2 regions of the Brevibacillus jepli genome follow, and region 2 is predicted to be linked to the other one. Evidence: predicted binding sites of a transcription regulator. Region 2 holds the regulator's gene; the other holds the start of a gene.
What was found. The regulator LexA, encoded in region 2, represses DNA repair genes until DNA is damaged. The targets are predictions, from matches to a motif close to CGAACATATGTTCG.
Positions count from the first base shown of each region.

Region 1: the regulator LexA is predicted to act here: its motif matches at 1,818-1,831, upstream of AB1L17_RS00110 (DNA polymerase IV).

Region 1 covers NZ_JBFEFW010000001.1:15,539-18,954, forward strand. Annotated here, with positions in the region: gene AB1L17_RS00095 (GNAT family N-acetyltransferase) at 1-339, opposite strand, end outside; gene AB1L17_RS00100 (VOC family protein) at 360-722, opposite strand; gene AB1L17_RS00105 (AraC family transcriptional regulator) at 846-1,715, shown strand; gene AB1L17_RS00110 (DNA polymerase IV) at 1,888-3,129, shown strand; gene AB1L17_RS00115 (YhjD family protein) at 3,126-3,416, shown strand, end outside.
Region 2 covers NZ_JBFEFW010000001.1:315,928-319,343, reverse strand. Annotated here, with positions in the region: gene crcB (fluoride efflux transporter CrcB) at 1-115, opposite strand, end outside; gene AB1L17_RS01610 (DUF896 domain-containing protein) at 218-415, opposite strand; gene yneA (cell division suppressor protein YneA) at 493-831, opposite strand; gene lexA (transcriptional repressor LexA) at 994-1,617, shown strand; gene AB1L17_RS01595 (DUF456 domain-containing protein) at 1,675-2,160, opposite strand; gene AB1L17_RS01590 (DUF4269 domain-containing protein) at 2,269-2,844, shown strand; gene AB1L17_RS01585 (SOS response-associated peptidase) at 2,841-3,416, opposite strand, start outside.

The DNA of each region.
Region 1 (3,416 bases), 300 kb from region 2:
ATCCAGCCATAGTCGATGTGCTTTTTGCTCGACAAATGCCCAATGCTTGATCTGACGCAGGATGCTGCGTCCGTAGCCCTCTCCTTTTACTGCCATTGTAATACGTGTAAGTTCAATACTAAGATGTGGATTGGCCAGCCCGGCGATGATGACGTAGCCTACGGGGTGGCCTGTTTCTTTTTTTTCGGCAATCATATGGAGAATATCTGGATTGCCAAGAGCATCGTGATGCCGCTCTTCGCTCCAGGGGATAATGAACGAACGATTTTCGGGTGCATTTTCTACTTCACATACAAATGGAATGTCTATGGGTGTAGTGCGGCGCAAGTGGATGGTCATACGGGTGTCTCCTTCTTCGCTTAACATTTGCTCGCCATGATCAGGTTGCCGTCGGGGTCACGGAAGTTGAACCAATGGCCATGCTGGATGGGGCCGACTACTTCTATCCCGTTCTCCTTCAGAAATGCATAAGAGGCCTCAATATCCTGCGTGTTGAAATGAAACATGGGGGCATCATCAACGATGCGCTTCGGAAAGATTTTGCTGTCCAGAACGAGCGTCAGTCCGCTTTGCAAAGGAATGCAGTAAATATGCCCGAACATGATCTCACCGTCTGCGGGAATGCCCAAGAGGTGGCAGTACCAGTCGCGTGCGCGCTCGATGTCGCTGACAGCTACAAAGATGGCTCCGATTCGGGGGAGCAGGGGAGAAGTGGTTGTCATTGTGATGAAACTCCTTTCTGTGTGTGAATGATTGTAAGTGCGACCCGTCAAAAAACGTCTGTGAAATGTCGGATCGACTCATTTTGCTTCTGCTATTCTCAAGGTGAAAGGGAGGTCATTTCCATGGATCTGCTTACAAAGCTGAATGAGGCCCTAGACTACATCGAAGAAAATTTGACCAGCGAGATTGACTATAAAGAAATCGCGCGTGTAGCTTGCTGCTCCGAGTATCACTTCAAAAGAATGTTTTCTTTTCTCGCAGGTGTTCCGCTATCTGAGTACATCCGGCGCAGACGCATTACACTAGCGGCTCTTGAGCTTAGGGACAGCAGCGAGCGAGTCATTGATATCGCCATGAAATACGGATACGGTTCGGCTGATTCCTTCACCAGAGCTTTTCAGGGTGTGCATGGAGTAACGCCGACGGAAGCCCGACACAGCGGCCATTCCTTGAAGGCTTATCCGCGAATGACCTTTCATCTATCCATTAAAGGAGGCAGTGCCATGAACTACCGTATGGAAGAAAAAGAGGCATTTCGCTTGGTTGGCATTAAAAAAAGAGTCCCGCTGATTTATCGTGGTGTGAACCCGGAGATTGCTGCCATGTGGGCTTCGTTAGATATGGAGACGATTCATAAACTGAAGTCGCTATCTGATGTCGAACCACTTGGCCTGCTTAGTGCATCCACTAACTTTTCAGAAGGTCGGCTGGAATATGGTGAGCTCGATCACTTTATCGGGGTAGCCACTACAAAGGAATGTCCAGACAATCTGGCGGTGCTTGAAGTTCCTGCTTTTACCTGGGCCGTCTTCGAATCAGTGGGTCCATTTCCCGATACGCTGCAAGACATTTGGGGTCGCATCTATGCTGAATGGTTTGTGTCCTCTGGTTATGAGGCGGCTCGCGGTCCAGAAATTTTGTGGAACGAAAATAAAGAGATGACATCACCGACCTTTCGCAGCGAGATTTGGATTCCTGTGGTGAAAAAGTAACCCTTTATTGCATTCGCTCTCGTTTGCGGAACACCTACCAGCGTGTGCCTATCCGAGAAGAAATAATTACCAACTTTTTTTTGCACAAGACAGGCATAAAAGCGAACGTTTGTTTGCTATAATAAGAACAAAGCAAAAAGAGAACATAAGTTCTTGTTTAGGGGATGATCGTATGTCCAATGCGAACAAGCGAATCGTGTTTTTGATCGACATGCAGAGCTTTTATGCCAGTATCGAGAAAGGGGCCAATGCAGAGCTGCGAAACAAGCCGATTGTCGTTGCAGGTGATCCAGAGAGGCGCAGCGGAGTCGTGCTGGCAGCGTGTCCGATTGCCAAGTCATACGGAGTGGTCACGGCAGAAGCGCTCTGGCAGGCGCAGCAAAAGTGTCGCCAGCTCGTAGTGGTTCGTCCGCGCATGGAGATGTACATTCGCATCTCCATGCAGATCACTCGCATATTCGAAGCATTTACAGACAAGGTGGAGCCGTATTCGATCGACGAGCAGTTTCTCGATGTGACAGGCAGCGTCCACCTGTTTGGTGATCCGTTGCAGATGGCTGCACAGATTCGGCAGCGCGTCTGGATGGAGACGGGAATCAATTGTCGGGTAGGAATCGGTGAGAACAAGGTATTGGCCAAAATGGCCTGCGACAATTTCGCCAAGAAGCGGGAGGAAGGGGTTTTTTGGCTCAAGCGGGAAGCGTTGGCGGATACGCTATGGAAGCTTCCCATTGAAAAGCTGTTCGGGGTAGGTTCACGTATGAAGCGCCATTTTCATCGAATGGGCGTCTATCAGATCGGGCAGCTTGCTGATATGAGGCCAGCGATACTTACTCGTCACTGGGGAGTGAACGGGGAAGTGCTATGGCGCACGGCTCATGGAATAGACGATTCGCCCGTGGCTCTGGGCTCCTATGATTCACAAAAAGGGATCGGTCATCACATGACGTTGCCACGGGATTATCATACAGCAGCAGAAATCAAGGTTATCTTGCTTGAGCTGTGCGAAGAAGTGTGCCGTCGGGCGCGGAAAAAGGAGTTGATGGGCTCCGTTCTGTCTGTGGGCTGTCGCGGAGCCGATTTGGCTGCCGGAACGGGCTTTGGGCGGCAGATGAAGCTCACGGAACAGACGAACGATGCTATGACGTTATACGAAGCAGCTTGTTTTCTGTTTGACCGTCATTGGCAGGAAACGCCCGTCCGCAGTATCGGTGTCAATCTGGGGCAGCTTGTCCCTGACAACGTGGTGCAGCTGAATCTGTTCACGGACAATCACAAGCGGCGTTCGCTGGCTCAAGCCATGGATGATATTCGGAACCGATACGGTCAGGACGCCATCCTGCGCGCTACCTCGACGTTGGAAGCGGGACAGGCGAAAGACCGTGCGCGTAAGATCGGAGGACACTACAAGTGACGGAGCCGATGGTGTCAGACGAGCAGGAATTGATACGCCAGTATATTTTATTTGGCATTTTGTTTCGGGCAGTCATGGCCGATCTGGGGCAGATGCGGATTGTGCCGTTGAAGTTTTCTTATCAGATGATGTTCGATGAGCTCTCGCGGTGGGCGGAACGACAGCATCACCAGCTGCGTCGCATCTTGAGTCAGCGAGGGTGCACAGTGGTCAGCTCACGACGTCAGGGACATATGTATGTCGTCCACTATCGACAGCGCGGGTACGTGCGAGAAGCGATCTATACG
Region 2 (3,416 bases):
ACACATTGGCGACCCATGTTCCCCATGGCCAACCTGGCTGATTGGCAGCCAACGATAACAGGTAGCGCCCGAGAGAACCAACCGCTCCTCCTACCGCCACAGCTATCCACGCCATCTCTTACCCTCCCCACGATATCAGCTGTTCTCGTTATGTATGTCACAGAAAAAGACACCCTAGCGTCAAGCGAGGATGTCTGTCGTATCAGTAATTGTTATCTTACTGTTTTGGCTTATTTTCTTCAAGGTCTTCCACATACCGGATAGAATCTAAATTTGCTCTCAAAGAAAGCTTAACGGCGTCAATGTACTTTTGGCGCAACGTTTTTTGCTCAAGCTTCTCTTCCTCGGTCAAACCTTCTTCGCGAGATTTTTTGACCAATTCGTTAATGCGTTTAATTTCTGCGTCAGATACCACTGCTGGTTTCCTCCCACTCTGTAGTAGTGCCGCTTCATTATACCACATTCGAATGATCCCGCAAGACGACCGAACACTTACTGAGTATCGGGAATGAAGAGAGTCTGACCTGGGTAAATCTTGTTGCTATCCATATCGTTCGCATCTTTAATCGCTACGATGTAGTCACGCACATCCATATTTTGATCCGCTTTGTGGCGAACGGCAATCGTCCATAGACTATCGCCGGAGCGAACCGTCACTTCTTTGCCTTGTGGTGCCTCCATTGCGGAAGAAGCAAACACTAGTTCGGTCAATAAGTAAAAAAAGAGAGTGAATGTAATAAGAAACAAGAGAGCTTGTCCTCTCGTGATACCAAAACGAACGCGACGCTCTTCTTTTTTCTCGAAACGATTACGTACTGTCAATGAATTCATGATAATGGCCCCCTCACAAACATACGTTCTGTTATCTTGTACCCTCATAATAAATGAGAACATATGTTCATGTCAATAAATAATCGAACTTATGTTTGTCGAACGCAAGATCCCATGGTATAATATAGGAAAATATGTTCGAGAAATCAGAGGTGTCTTTCTATGTCAAAATTATCGAGTAGACAACAAGCCATCATCGAGTTCATTCGAAAGGAAGTTCGTGATAAAGGATATCCACCCTCTGTGCGGGAAATCGGAGAAGCTGTCGGACTAGCTTCCAGCTCAACCGTACATGGACATTTGGCACGATTAGAGAAAAAAGGCCTCATTCGCAGAGACCCTACCAAACCTCGCGCCATCGAATTGCTTTCAGATGAAGATCGGTTTCAAGACAATTTCGAAGACTCTGTCGTACGTGTGCCTGTAATCGGGAAAGTAACTGCTGGACAGCCGATCACTGCTATTGAGGATGTAGAGGAATACTTCCCGCTTCCAGATAATATCGTGACTTCTGACAAGGTCTATATGCTGCGCGTCTCTGGAAATAGTATGATTGATGCCGGGATTCTCGACGGCGACTACGTAATCGTTCGCCAACAGCACGTAGCGAACAATGGTGACATCGTTGTAGCCATGACCGAAGAAGACGAAGCGACTGTCAAAAGATTTTTCAAAGAGAAGAACCACTTCCGACTCCAACCGGAAAATGCAACGATGGAACCGATCATCTTGGAGCATGTATCCATTCTCGGAAAAGTCATCGGTGTCTATCGACTCATTCACTAGTTTCCACACATAAAAAAGGACAGCCTCGGCTGTCCTTTTCGTTTTCTATTTGATAGGCTATCTGGCGATAAAAAACCAGACAATCATCGCCACTTGTAGAATTACTTTTACGACCGCACTGCCCAAAAATCCGATCAGTGAGCCCACACCTGCTTTTACTGCTCGCTCCATCGTCTGCTTCTGCACCATCAGCTCTACTAGCACAACGAATACGAACGGCAAGATCAGCATACCAAACGGCGGAAACACGAATATCCCGAGTACAATACCGACAGCAGCCGCAATGGACGACCACTTGGACCCCCCGTACCTTTTCACGAAGTACATATTCGTCAATAAGTCAGCACCATAAAGCAGAATACTTAGAACGACCATTCCCCACCAAAATGATGCTGGCAATCCCGCTCCGGGATCGGCAATGAAAAAGTGATAGAGCAAGAAGCCCACCCACAGTAAAATCGTATCAGGTAGAACGGGTAAAAATATCCCGGCGATACTCAAAAGAAACAATAGCACAACTACGATCCACAAAAATATTTCCATCCACGACACTCCCTTCATTTAGGTATACGAGTGATCATTGATTTCGTTGCGCACTTATTCACTTTTGTCTAAACTATTTTAAAAGAAAGCAGAAACGGAGGTAGCTTCATGAGAAATTGGCATGACCTCTCTTACTTGCGCCACGGAACGATCCGTCAAAAATCAGCCTGGAAAGCGATCCAGGAGACTCGCATCATGGAAGTTCTTTCTCCGTACCGCCCTGTTCTTGCTGGCACCATTCCATTGGACATTGATGTTCTCCAAAGCGACCTGGACATCATTTGCGAGAGTCATGATCTGGAACAGTTTGAACAGAATGCATGTAAAGCTTTTGGCTCCTTGCATGGCTTTGAAGTAACCCATATAAACGTAAAAGATATAGCCACGTGCGTCATCCAGTTTTTCGCGGCTGACTTTTGGTTTGAATTATTTGCTCAACCGGTTGCCGTCGAGAAGCAAAATGCCTATCGACATATGGATATGGAAGCACGGTTGCTAGCGATAGGTGGACAGGAAGCCTATCAACAAATCAGGGCTCTCAAGCAAAGCGGCATCAAAACAGAACCCGCGTTTGCCGAGTACTTTCATATTCCGGGTGACGATCCTTATGAGGCATTGTTACAATTGGAGTCGTTAACAGAACAGGAATTACGCCAAAAGGTTCAGCTCCTCCTGAATCGTTAATCCATCAACAAAGACCCGACCTCTACTTCTTGAATGCAGGAAGGGTCATCATTTTTGGGACTGCCCACTTTCGTAGTTACCGGATAAACGCTCATCTCGCTGGATTCATAGGGGGTAAAGAGGGATTGTAGCTCCAGTTGATCATACTTCTCTCGATCAAGCCATAAGTCTTCGTCCTGTTTCTTTAAAATGACTGGCATTCGCTCGTGAATGTTTTCCATGATTTCATTCGCCTGTGTCGTCACAATCGTGCACGTATGTACTTTTTCTCCCTTTTGATTCATCCACGTATCATACAATCCGGCAAAAGCGAATGGTTCCCCCGTTTTCAGTATGATCCTCATGGGCTGCTTTCCTGTGATTGAATTCATCCATTCATAAAAGCTGTCAGCAGGTAGGATGCACCGTTTCTTGACGAAAAGCTGTTTGAACGCGGGCTTCTCATTTAACGTCTCGCAACGAGCATTGATCATTTTGTAGCTGCTCTTCTCATCTGCTGCCCACGACGGCACCAATCCCCACTTCAACTGACCAATCCGACGCTTGCCGCGATCAGCAATAATCGCTGGAAC